Regions from separate parts of the Pseudonocardia sp. TMWB2A genome, predicted to be linked through region 1. Evidence: riboswitches for the same ligand, from Rfam matches in the RefSeq annotation. Region 1 holds a riboswitch; each other region holds the start of a gene.
The links. A riboswitch is a leader RNA that binds a small molecule or an ion and turns the genes downstream of it on or off. The one in region 1 is predicted to bind cobalamin.
Positions count from the first base shown of each region.

Region 2: another riboswitch for cobalamin. It lies ahead of DMP17_RS36485 (hypothetical protein); the one in region 1 lies ahead of DMP17_RS23715 (ribonucleoside-diphosphate reductase subunit alpha).
Region 3: another riboswitch for cobalamin. It lies ahead of metE (5-methyltetrahydropteroyltriglutamate--homocysteine S-methyltransferase); the one in region 1 lies ahead of DMP17_RS23715 (ribonucleoside-diphosphate reductase subunit alpha).
Region 4: another riboswitch for cobalamin. It lies ahead of DMP17_RS03615 (TonB-dependent receptor plug domain-containing protein); the one in region 1 lies ahead of DMP17_RS23715 (ribonucleoside-diphosphate reductase subunit alpha).

Region 1 is NZ_QKQY01000002.1:1,920,762-1,923,939, forward strand. Features, by position in the region: gene DMP17_RS23705 (ABC transporter substrate-binding protein) at 1-507, shown strand, start outside; gene DMP17_RS23710 (class I SAM-dependent methyltransferase) at 508-1,254, opposite strand; cobalamin riboswitch at 1,424-1,627, shown strand; gene DMP17_RS23715 (ribonucleoside-diphosphate reductase subunit alpha) at 1,760-3,178, shown strand, end outside.
Region 2 is NZ_QKQY01000002.1:4,682,056-4,685,233, reverse strand. Features, by position in the region: gene DMP17_RS36495 (MarR family winged helix-turn-helix transcriptional regulator) at 1-76, shown strand, start outside; gene DMP17_RS36490 (chloride channel protein) at 73-1,662, shown strand; cobalamin riboswitch at 1,660-1,847, shown strand; gene DMP17_RS36485 (hypothetical protein) at 1,883-2,254, shown strand; gene DMP17_RS36480 (DNA polymerase IV) at 2,274-3,178, opposite strand, start outside.
Region 3 is NZ_QKQY01000001.1:1,575,986-1,579,163, forward strand. Features, by position in the region: gene metE (5-methyltetrahydropteroyltriglutamate--homocysteine S-methyltransferase) at 1-1,885, opposite strand, end outside; cobalamin riboswitch at 1,999-2,208, opposite strand; gene dnaJ (molecular chaperone DnaJ) at 2,582-3,178, opposite strand, start outside.
Region 4 is NZ_QKQY01000001.1:791,532-794,709, reverse strand. Features, by position in the region: gene hflX (GTPase HflX) at 1-559, shown strand, start outside; gene mazG (nucleoside triphosphate pyrophosphohydrolase) at 596-1,354, opposite strand; cobalamin riboswitch at 1,686-1,875, shown strand; gene DMP17_RS03615 (TonB-dependent receptor plug domain-containing protein) at 1,955-3,178, shown strand, end outside.

The DNA of each region.
Region 1 (3,178 bases):
GCGCTCGTCACCGAGGCCGGGGCGCAGGGGGCGGCGATCGAGCTGCAGACCAGCGGCGCCGACCCGACCTTCGACGCCGCCACCGCGCTCGTCGCGCGCCAGCTCGGCGAGGTCGGGCTGCGGGTCACGGCGCGGCCGCTGCCGTCGTCGGGCTACTTCCGGGCCATCCGGCAGCAGGGCGTGTTCTCCCAGAACAGCACCGGCTCGCTGCCGATCCCGGACTACATCGGACGCCGGATGCTGACCAGCACCCCGACCTACGACTTCACCGGCTACCGCAGCCCGGAGATCGACCGCCTCTACTACGCCGCCGTCGCCACCACCGACGACGCCGCGCGCACCGACGCGTTCGCCCGGATCCTGGGTCTGCTGCGCGCCGACTCGGGCGCCCTGGTGTGGGGTGTGCGGGACTGGAACGTCGGCGTGGCGGCCGGGCTCACCGGACTGGAGGCGGCCCGGCCGAACACGTTCGCCTGGGCGAACTTCGCGCGCGCCCGGCTCGGGTGATCAGCGGATCGCGACCAGGGTGCGCCGGTCGAAGGTCTGGGTGAGCGTCCCGACCTCGGCGAACCCGGCGCCGGACAGCGCCTGCTCCCAGGCCGGCAGCGACGACCCGCCGGTGACCCGGCCGGCGAAGCGGCGCTCCCGCTCGGCGAACCCGTCGGCCAGGGCCGGCTCGTCGGCGAGCGCGTCCCACCAGGTCCGGAAGTCCTCGCCGGTGGCCAGTCCCCGGTCGGTGCGCTCGACCCGCAGGGCCCGGGTCAGCTCGGCCAGGCGCGGCTGCTCCGGGTCGGCGAGCACGGTGTCGACGTTCACGAACACCGCGCCGGGGCGCAGCACGGACGCGAGGCGCTGCGCGAGCTCGGGCAGCGCGGGCTCGGGCAGCCAGTGCAGGGCGGTGGCCGAGACGGCGGCGTCGAACGGCCCGCCGACGGCGTCGGTCCACCCGGGACGCGAGAGGTCGGCGTCGACCCAGTGGACGCGCTCGCCGGTGGTCCGCCGGGCCAGCTCCAGCATGACCGGGTCGACGTCGACGCCGACCACCTCGGCACCGGTCCAGCGCGCCGCCGCGCGGGCCGCGAACGACCCGGGCCCGCAGGCGAGGTCGAGGAGCCGTGCGGGGGTGCCGGCGAGCCGGTCGACGACGTCGAGCGCCAGCGCGAACAGTTCCTCGCGGTCGGGGATGTAGCGCTCCTGCTGGGCGTCCCACCGGCGCAGCCAGTGCTCGGCGTCGAGGTCCGTTCCGGTGGTCATCGCACTCTCCTGCACAGCGGTGGCAACAGTGCGGCCGACGGTATCCGCGCGGACCCGCCGAACGGAAGGGACCGCCGGGCCCGTGACCGGCGACGTTCACCGTGCGTGACTCAACGGTCGTCGAAACCGGAACCGATAGGGGGGTCGATCGTGTCCGGACCCCAGATGTAGTGTCCGGGGCGCTGGTGGTTCACCGGTCCGCACGGGCCGGTGAGGCAAGAGGGAACCCGGTGGGAATCCGGGACTGCCCCGCAGCGGTGAACGGGAACGACCGCCGTCAACAGCACTGGGAGCTGCTCCCGGGAAGCGACGGCCAGTAGGTCTGAGCAGTGCGCCCGTGAGTCCGAAGACCTGCCACCGGCGCGCGTGCCGACCGGTGCGCGCTGCTCCGGGGCCTCGTGGGACGGCGCCAGGGTGTGGTGGGCCATCGCGGTCGTTCGGTCCCACCGCCTCCTCGCACCGCTCCGCCCCCCGGGGACGACGGCGACTCGCGAGGAGAGAGCCCGTGACGGCTTCCACCGCTGCACCGGCAACAGCACCCCCGGCCCTGCGCGTCATCCGGCGCGACGGGTCGGAGACCGGTTTCGACGCCACCAAGATCTCGGTGGCGATGACCAAGGCCTTCCTCGCCGTCGAGGGGGACGCCGGTGCGTCGTCGTCGCGGCTGCACCACCTCGTCGCCGGGCTGACCGACCAGGTCGTCGCGGCACTGGCCCGCCACCCCGCGCACGCGGTGCACGTCGAGCAGATCCAGGACCAGGTCGAGCTCGCCCTGATGCGCGGCGGGCACCACCGGGTCGCCCGCTCCTACGTGCTCTACCGCGAGCAGCAGGCCCAGGCCCGCGCGCACGACGGCGGGGACACCGCCGCGGACGCCCCGGTCGTGCACGTCACCCACCCGGACGGCAGCCGGGCCCCGCTGGACCGCGCCCGGGTCGCCGCGGTGCTCGACGAGGCCTGCGCCGGCGTCGAGGACGTGACCCCGGAGCCGGTGCTCGCCGAGCTGGACCGCACCGTCTACGACGGCATCACCGCCGACGAGCTGGCCCAGGCACTCGTCCTGGCCGCCCGCACCCTGGTCGAGCGCGAGCCCGCGTACTCGCTGGTGGCCTCGCGGCTGCTGCTGGACCGGCTGCGCGCCGAGGCCGTGTCGCACCTGGCCGGCACACCGTCCACCCCGGACCACGCGGAGATGGGCGCGGCCTACGCCTCCTACTTCCGTGACTACCTGCGGCACGCGATCGCGGTCGGCCTGGTCGACCCGGAGCTGGCGACCTTCGACCTGGAGCGGGTCACCGCGGCGATCCGCCCCGAGCGCGACCTGCAGATCGGGTTCCTCGGCCTGCAGACCCTCTACGACCGCTACTTCCTGCACGAGCGCGGCGTGCGCTTCGAGCTGCCGCAGGCGTTCTTCCTGCGGGTCGCGATGGGGCTGGCGGTCCGCGAGGTCGACCGCGAGGCGCGGGCGGTCGAGTTCTACGAGCTGCTGTCGAGCTTCGACTTCATGGCCTCGACCCCGACGCTGTTCAACTCGGGCACCACCCGCCCGCAGCTGTCGTCGTGCTTCCTCACCACCGTCGACGACGACCTGGAGTCGATCTTCGGCGGCTACCGCAACAACGCGCTGCTGGCGAAGTACTCCGGCGGGCTGGGCAACGACTGGACCCCGGTCCGGGGGCTCGGCGCGCACATCCGGGGCACGAACGGCGTCTCCCAGGGCGTGGTGCCGTTCCTCAAGATCGCCGGGGACACCGCGGTCGCGGTGAACCAGGGCGGCAAGCGCAAGGGCGCCGCGTGCGCCTACCTGGAGACGTGGCACGTCGACATCGAGGAGTTCCTCGACCTGCGCAAGAACACCGGCGACGACCGCCGCCGCACCCACGACATGAACACCGCGAACTGGGTGCCCGACGAGTTCCTGCGC
Region 2 (3,178 bases), 2.8 Mb from region 1:
CGCCGAGGCCGCGGGCGAGGTCGGCGAGACCGACTGGGCCGTCGCGCCCGTGCCCGCCGAGGACGGTGCCCGGTGACCGCGGTCCGCGCGCTGCACCGCGCGCTCGTCGGCACCCGGCCGGGGCTCGTCGGCCTGGCGACGGTCATCGGGATCGGCGCCGGCATCGGGTCGGTGCTGTTCCACGAGCTGATCCTCGGCGTGACCTGGCTGGTCACCGGCCGGGAGGACTTCTCCGACGCCGGCCGGGTCGCCTCGCCGCACCTGCCCGGGCTGGGGGTCTGGTTCCTGCTCGTCGCCCCGGTGCTCGGCGGCCTGGTGTACGGCCCGCTGGTCCAGCGGTTCGCGCCGGAGGCCCGCGGGCACGGGGTGCCGGAGGTGATGCTCGCCGTCGCGCGCCGGGGCGGGCGGATCCCGGCCACCGTAGCCGCGGTGAAGGCGCTCGCGTCGGGGATCTGCATCGGCACCGGCGGCTCCGTCGGCCGGGAGGGCCCGATCGTGCAGATCGGCTCCGCGGTCGGCTCGGCCATCGGGCAGTGGCTGCGGGTGCCCGCCACCCGGCTGGTCCTGATGGTCGCCTGCGGCGCCGCGGGCGGCATCTCCGCGACGTTCGACGCCCCGATCTCCGGGGTGGTGTTCGGCCTGGAGCTGATCCTGCGGTCGTTCAGCGCCGAGGCCTTCGGCGTGCTGGTGATCAGCTCGGTGGTCGCGAACGTCGTCGCCGAGGTGATCGCCGGGGACCGCGCGATCCTGACCCTGCCGCACTTCGACCTGGGCAGCCCCGCCCAGCTGCCGCTCTACGCGCTGCTGGGGCTGCTCGCGGGGCTGCTGGGCTGGGCCTTCGCCCGCATCCTCTACGCCGTCGAGGACGCCTGCGACGCCGTCTGGCGCGGCCCGGAGTGGCTGCGCCCGGCCGTCGGCGGGCTGCTGCTCGGCGCGCTGCTGCTGGCGCTGCCCCAGATGTACGGCGTGGGCTACCCGGTGCTGGAGGCCGCGATCGGCGGCCGGTACGTCGTCGGGTTCCTGCTCCTGCTCGTCGTCGGGAAGATCCTCGCCTCCAGCCTCACCATCGGCATAGGCGGGTCCGGCGGCGTCTTCGCGCCGTCGCTGTTCGTCGGCGGCACCGCCGGGACCGCCTTCGGCTACGTCGCCGCGGCCCTGTTCCCGGCGCTCGACCTGCACCCCGGCGCGTTCGGCCTGGTCGGCATGGCGGCGGTGTTCGCGGGGGCCGCCCACGCCCCGATCACCGCGGTGCTCATCGTGTTCGAGCTCACCGGCGACTACGCCCTGATCCTGCCGCTGATGGCCGCCGTCGTCCTGGCCACCGGCCTGTCCAACCTGGTGTCGCGGGACAACATCTACACGCTCAAGCTGCTGCGACGCGGGATCGACCTCGCCGCCGACACCCCGACCGACGAGGCGCTGCGCCGGGTCGTCGTCGCCCAGGTCATGCGCCCCGCCGACGGCACGACGCCCGACCCGGAGCTGCCCGCCCTGGACCCGGGCGGCTCCGTGCACGACGTCCTCGGGGTGCTCGCGGCACACCGGGGCGCCGCGCTGCCCGTGCGGGAGGGGCCGGACGGGCCGCTGCTCGGGACGCTGACCGAGCACGACCTGCTCGACCATCTGCGGGGAGTGGCCGGGCGGGGGACTGTTGACCGCTAACCCGGTCGCGTGATGGGCTCCCGGCCGACGACGGAACAGGAAGCCGGTGCGAGTCCGGCGCGGTCCCGCCACTGTCACCGGGGAGTGCCCTCCCCACACCGGCGCCACCGCCCGCGAGGGTGGGAAGGCCGGGGAGGGCGTGCCGATCCGGGAGCCAGGAAACTGCCCGTCGTCGCGGATTCCCACTGGTGAGGGCGCGGACCCTCGAGGAGGACATGCGATGAGCCACGACCTGGTGGTGCTCGGTACCGACCCGTCCGGCGACGACGCGCCCCGCCCGGGTGCGCACGACCTGCTGGCCGAGGCCGAGACGGTCTTCGCCTTCCCGCAGGCCGAGTCGACCGCCCTGTTCTACGCCGAGGCGTGGCGGGTCGAGCCGGTCACACCGCGCGACGCCGTCGCCCGGATCGGGGCCTGGGCCGCCGCCGGGCCCGCCGGAGCCGCGGTGCTGCTGGTCGGGGGCGACCCCGCGGGCGACGCCGCGCTCGGCGCCGTCCTCGACGGGCTGGCCCGCACCGCCCCCGCGCTGCGCGCCCGGGTCGCCGAGGGCAGCCGCGTCGCACCGCCGCACCGCAGCCCGCTGATCGGCTGAGCCCGCACGGGGCCCGGGCTCAGGCCCGCCAGCTGCCCAGCGGGTCGGCCCGGGTGAGGTCCGGGTCGGCGGCGTCGAGCGTGCGGGTGCGTCCGGGGCCGGTGAGCGCGGTCTCGAACCGCACGGTGACCCGCCCGTGCCCGGCGCCCTGGACCCAGCCGTGGCCGTGCTCGGGGTGGGCGACGTCGTCGCCGGCGCGCCAGGGCCGGTCCGGGTCGGGTTCGCGGTCGGGCCGGTCCGGGCGGAGCGGGCCGGGCACGTCGCCGGGCTCCACGGTCGCGCCGGTCCCGGTGGCTGCGTCGCTCTCCGGGGGAGCGTCGAGCACGGTCACCCCCGCCGCCGCGGCCGGGCCGGCGGCCGCGGGCGCGGAGTCGGGGGCCGGGGCCGTCGTCCACCCGCTCTCCGAGGGCACCGCGTCGAACAGCGCCAGTGGCGGCTCGTCGCCGAAGCCGGACACCGACACCCCCAGCAGCCGCACCCCGCCCTCGCCGACGGCGCCCTCGGCCAGCCGCCGGGCCACCGCGACCAGGGTCGCCAGGTCCCGGGTCCCGAAGGGGGTCGTCTCGGACCGGGTGTGGGTGGTGAAGTCCCCCGTCCGCGCCTTCACCGTGACGGTGCGGGCGGTCCGGCCGTCGGCGACCAGGCGCCGGTGCACGGCGACGCAGATCGACTCCACCGCGGTGTGCACCGCGCTCATCGCGGTCAGGTCGGCGTCGAAGGTCGTCTCCGCGCTGATCTGCTTGGCCGCGCCGCGCGGGGCGACCGGACGGTCGTCGATGCCGCGCGCCAGGCGGTGCAGCTCGGACCCGACGGCGCCGCCCAGCACCCCGGCGACCTCGCGGGCGTCCATCGCGGCGAGCTGTCCGATCGTCTCGATCCCGATCTTCCGCAGCGCCTCGCCGGAGACCGGCCCGATGCCCCACA
Region 3 (3,178 bases), on a different contig from region 1:
CCCAGTCAAGATAGGCTTGCCAGTCGCGGCGCTTGAGGGGCAGGCCTTCACGCAGCGCCGCTTCGTCAATCTGGATGGCCTTGCAACCTGCGGCTTCAAGGTCCGTCACCTCGTCGCGGATCGCGAGCGCAATCTGGCGGCACGAGGCTTCGCGCGGCTGGTCATCGCGCACGAACGACCAGTTGAGGATCGTCACCGGACCGGTGAGCATCCCCTTGACCGGCTTGTCGGTCAGCGATTGGGCATAGCGCCACCATGTAACCGTCATCGGTGCGGGGCGCGATACGTCGCCATAGAGGATCGGCGGGCGCACGCAGCGCGAGCCATAGCTTTGCACCCACGCATTGCTGGTGAAGGCAAAGCCCGACAGTTGCTCGCCAAAATATTGCACCATGTCGTTGCGCTCAAACTCGCCATGCACCAGCATGTCTAGGCCCGCTTCCTCCTGCCAGCGGATCGCGCGACCGGTTTCTTCGCGCAGGAAAGCTTCATAGGCCGCCGCGTCGATATTGCCGCGCCCATGTTCGGCGCGCGCGCGGCGCACTTCACCCGTTTGCGGGAAGGAGCCGATGGTCGTGGTCGGGAAAGCGGGAAGCTTCAGCGCATCGGCCTGCACCGCCACCCGGACGCCATAAGGCGAACGCCGTTCGCGCATATCCGGCGTGATCGCGGCGACCCGCGCGGTGACGTCCGGGTTATGGATGAGCGGCGAGACTTTGCGCTGTGCCGCTGCTGCGCTGGAGGCGGCCAAAGCGTCCGCCACACTATCGCGGCCTTCATTGAGCGCGCGTTTGAGGATGGCCAACTCCTCGATCTTCTGCACCGCAAAAGCGATCCATTGCCGGACTTGCGGATCAAGCTTGTTTTCAAGCGCCAAATCGACCGGCACATGGAGCAGCGAACAGGAAGGCGCGAGGATGATGTCACGCTCTGCGGCTACCGGCTCCAAGCGGTCGAGCAGGCTTTCCAGATCGCTGCGCCAGATGTTACGCCCGTCAATCACGCCGAGCGACAGGCACAGATTTTTAGGCGCGGCTTTAAGCAGCGCATCAAGCTGCTCCGGCGCGCGCACCAGATCGACATGCAACCCCGCCACCGGCAGTGCAGCGGCAAAGCCCAAATTACTGTCCAGCCCGCAAAAATAGGTGGTGAGCATCAGCTTCAACCCTTTGCGCGGCAATTTGGCATAAGCGCGGGTGAGCGCGCGGCGTTGCTGCTCGGTCAAGTCGGTGACCAGCACAGGCTCGTCTATCTGCACCCATTGCGCGCCCGCTTGCTCAAGGTGCGACAGGATAACGCCGTAAAGCCCCAGTACCTCGTCGAGAAAGTCGAACGGATCGACGCCGCGCCCTTTGGCGAGGCTCAGCCATGTCACCGGACCAAGCAGCACCGGACGGGTTTCAAACCCTTGCGCCTTGGCCTCGCGATAATCTTCGACGACCTTCATATTGTTGAGCGTAAGCTTTTGCCCCGCGACCAGTTCGGGCACCATATAATGATAGTTGGTGTCATACCATTTGGTCATCTCGCAGGCGGTAAGGCTGCTGTGGTGCGCGCACCCGCCCGCATCGCCGGTCGTGCCGCGCGCCATTGCGAAATAGGTGCCAAGCCCCGCCGCGCCTTCTTCCGCGCCATAGCGTTGCGGCACCGCGCCGAGCATCAGGCTGGTATCGAGCACATGGTCATAAAGCGAAAAATCGCCCGACGGGAGCCAATCCACGCCCAACGCATTTTGCCGCGCCCAAGCGGCGGTGCGCAAACCGGCGGCCGCTTCGAGCAAGTCGGCTTGTGGCGTTTTACCCGCCCAATAATTTTCGAGCGCATATTTCAACTCGCGGCGTGGGCCGATACGCGGGAAACCCAATGTAGCAATAGTGACAGTCATATTCTTCAACCCCGAAGAGGGGCGGACATGACCGGACCAGACACAGGCACAAGACGCGCGGCCATGACCGGCAACGCCTTATGCGCGCGACCAGACCGGGCACCCCGCCGGTGGACGTTATGATGCCAAAGGCAGGTCTCCTGGCTCACAGGTCATTGCGGACAATCCGTCTTCCCGGATGGCGTGAGCCGTCCAGTGACTTTGCTTGGATTGCCGCTCGCTGTTTACAGTTGCGGGGGCAGCGCCGGTCTTGCACCGGCTTCCCGTCTTAGCTCCGGCGCAGGCGTACGCCCGACCGGAGAACCTATGACGCCTTTAAGATTGTCCAAAAGACCCGCGGGGTCAAGAGTGGATATAAAGAAAACTTTATATGATGGTTTTTTGGGGGAGAGAGCGAGTAACTGGAAGCAAGGACCAGTAGCGATTTTTCCTCTCCCGTGCCCCCGCGCAGGCGGGGGTCCAGAGTGGTAGGGCGCGTCGCTATTATAGGGATACACAATCGAAGATTATGGCAGACGGCACTGGACCCCGCCTGCGCGGGGGCACGGCGTGGGGAAAGGCGGGGTCATATACTGCAAAGGGGCGGGCTTGTTTGCGCCAACGACTCACTGATAGATATACTGCTAACGGCCACCGCGCGAACGAATAACGGATAACGCTAACCGCAAACCGCTAACCGTCCTCGGCTACCCCTGCTTACCCCGCCAGCATATCCTTGATCTTGCTGAAAAAGCCGCTCGACTGCGGACATTCTTCGCCGGTTTCGGTTTCGCGGAATTGTTCCAGCAACTCGCGCTGTTTGGCGTTTAATTTGGTCGGGGTTTCGACGTCGATCTGGACGACCATGTCGCCATGCCCGCGTCCGTTGAGCACCGGCATCCCCGCCCCGCGCTGGCGGATTTGCTTGCCGGACTGGATGCCCGCCGGGATTTTAATGTCATGGGTGACACCATCGAGGCCCGGCACGGCAATCGTGCCGCCAAGGCTGGCGGTTGTGAAACTGATCGGCGCGCGCGCGAACAGGGTCGTGCCTTCGCGCTCGAAAATCGCGTGGCGTTTCACATGGAGGAAAATATAAAGATCGCCCGCCGGCGCTCCGCGCGCGCCCGCTTCGCCTTCGCCCGACAAGCGGATGCGGTTGCCTTCATCGACGCCCGCCGGAATAGTGACGCTCAACGTCTTGCGCTTGCCGACACGGCCTTCGCCATGACAGTCGCGGCAGGGGTCGGCAATGGTTTCGCCCATGCCGCCGCACACCGGACAGGTGCGTTCGACCACGAAAAAGCCTTGTTG
Region 4 (3,178 bases), on a different contig from region 1:
GTCGAACCTGCCGACGCAGTTGATTGCGGCGTTCCGCGCGACGCTTGAAGAAGTTTTGTCTGCCGATCTCATCGTCCATGTACGTGATATTTCGCATGGCGATAGCGTCGCCCAGAAGCGTGATGTCGAACTGGTTCTCGCCGAATTGGGGGTGCGCGGTGAGGGTCGGGATGCTGACGGGCAGGGGGATGACGACCTAGCGGCAACGGCCATTCCGGTTATCGAAATATGGAATAAAATCGACGCTTTGGACGGCGAAGCACGCAAGGATATTGAAGAAGAAGCCGCGCGCCGCGACGATGTTGCGCTGGTGTCGGCGTTAACCGGTGAGGGCGTTCCCGAAGCGCGCGCGTTCATCGCGGAATTTCTCACCATAGGCAATCGTGTGCGGCATCTGACGCTTGATGCTGCCGACGGTATGGCGCTCGCTTGGCTGCATGAACATGGGCAAGTGTTGCGGGAAGAAACTGATGGCGAGAATGCGCACCTAATCACAGTTGACGCGCGCTTGTCCGATAAGGATTATGCGCGATTCATCCGGCGGTGGTCACAGGACTAGGCGCAAAGTTAACAGAATTATTGAAGGTGAGGGGTTTTATTGCCCCTTCACCTGCTGCCACAAATCTTCCTGTTCATCGAGGCTCAGCCCGGCAAATTGTTCCGCGCCGACAAGAGTTTCCATGCCGCGGAACCGCGCTTCGAATTTGGCATTGGCGGCCCGTAACGCAACTTCAGGGTCAATCTTCAATTTGCGACCTAAATTCACCATCGCGAATAATAAATCGCCATATTCTTCCTGACGGCTTTGTGCATCAGGCGCGGCATCAAGCTCGGCCATTTCCTCGATAATCTTGTCGCGCGGACCTTGGGCATCGGGCCAGTCAAACCCGACCCGCGCTGCGCGTTTCTGCAGCTTTTCGGCGACCATCAGAGCGGGCAGGCTCTTGGCCACACCGGCAAGCGCGCTCGGATCTTCACTCTTGTCGCGACGTTCAGCGGCCTTGATAGCTTCCCAGTCTATGCTATTGCTACCTTCACCAAAAACATGTGGGTGACGGCGAACCATTTTATCACTTATTCCGCGCGCCACCGCGTCAAAATCGAATAGTCCGGCCTCGCGCGCCATTTGCGCGTGGAACACCACCTGCAACAGCAAATCGCCAAGCTCATCCTTAAGGTCGGCCATATCGTCGCGTTCGATAGCATCAGCCACTTCATAAGCCTCCTCGATTGTATAAGGCGCTATCGTTGCAAAATTTTGCTGCACATCCCAAGGGCAACCCGTGTCCGGATCGCGCAGGCGCTGCATGATGGCAAGAAGCCGGTTCAACGGTTCGGCAGGTAAATCGGTCATGGATGGCTCTTAGAGCGACGCGGCTGTAATTCAAAGCGATGACATTCAGCTTGGTGCGCTGGTGCGTATAAATCTATGCAAATATAAGTGTCTTTGGGAAATCATCGCTGTGCGCATACAAAGATCATTTGATATTCACGATTTGCTACCGGAAAGGGTGGACAACAATCCACAGACATATCCGTCATATAGCCCTTCTTGCCCATTCGCATAAGTGCGATAATATATATTATGTTAAATATAATGATTATCAGGCACGCATGACACCCGAATGACACAGCGGCAATTTTCCCCCTTCTCGCCCTTGCAATCCGTTTTTCTGCGGTCTAGAGGCTCGCCGCAGATATGGCGGTTCCTTGAAAAAGGACATTGAGGGAATCAGGTTGAAATCCTGCGCTGCCCCCGCAACTGTGACCGGCGAGCACTGCCGCAGCAAAACCACTAAGGCATTAGCTTTGGGAAGGTAGCGACAGCGCATTGACCCGGCGAGTCAGGAAACCTGCCCCGTATCGCCGTTTGGATCTGGAGGACGGGGTGTGCCTTCGGATCGGGATTGTTCCTGAATAACGGCATATATAATGTTGTTATGAAAGGGATTTTGTGAAACGCTACCTTCTTCTTGCCAGCGCGGCTGCGCTGTCGTCTACGCCGTCCTTTGCGCAAGATGTGCGCGATGATAGCGATGATGAGGCCATTATCGTTACTGCGCTGGGCATCGAACAGCCGCAAAGCGACGCCAATGTCGCGATTGGCGTCCTCACCGAAGACCAGATCGAGCGCCAAGGCACCGCGACCGTCATCGACCAGATCGCGCGCCTTCCGGGTGTTTCCATCTCGCGCAACGGGCCGGTTGGCGGTTTTGCGGGCGTGCGTATCCGCGGCGCAGAAGCCGAACAAACCCGCGTCCTCATCGACGGCATCGCGGTCAATGATCCTTCCTCGCCCGGCGGCGGCTTTGACTTTGGGACGTTGTTGTCGACCAATATCCAGCAGCTCGAAGTGCTGCGCGGTGCGAACAGCACGACCTGGGGCAATCAGGCGCTTGGCGGCGTGGTTTCGATTCAGACGCTCGCGCCCGACGATCATGGCCTCAATGTCCAGGCTTTGGCCGAATATGGCAGCCATGACAGCAAGCGTGCGAGCATCGGTGTTGCCGACCAACGCGGCCCCGTCGCTTTCGCTTTTGGCGGTGGCTATTATGACACGGACGGTATCAGCGCGGCGGCAAATGGCACCGAAGCCGACGGGATGCGCCAATATCTTGCGCATGGCCGCATGGACATCAGCTTTGCCGCGCCAGTAACGGTCGAATTGCGCGGTTTTTACGCGCATAACCGTGTTGATCTCGACGGTTATGATTTCACCGTTAACGGCATTGCCGATCTCCCGGCCTATTCGACGTCGCAGCAAGCCAATGGCTATGGCGGCCTTAAAATTTCGCTGCTCAACGACGAATTTGTCAGCCGCATAGGATATAGCATTGCCGATTATAACCGCGACAATTTCGATAATGAACAGACGCGCGATGCAAGCTTCAAGGCGCGCGGACAGACCGAGACCATCGCTTATAAAGGCGATTGGACGGTTGCGAGCGGGCACCGCTTATTGTTCGGACTGGAGCGCGAAACCAACCGGCTCAAAACCGCAGATGCGTGGAGCAGCCTGACCGCTAGCAACCATGACGACAGCGCCTATGCGCAATGGCTGTTCCAGCCTGATGACCGCGTCAATTTGGTCACGGGTGTGCGTTACGACCATCATAGCGACTTTGGTGGCCACACTAACTTTTCCGCGAGCGGCTCTTATAAAATAAGCCCCGCGCTG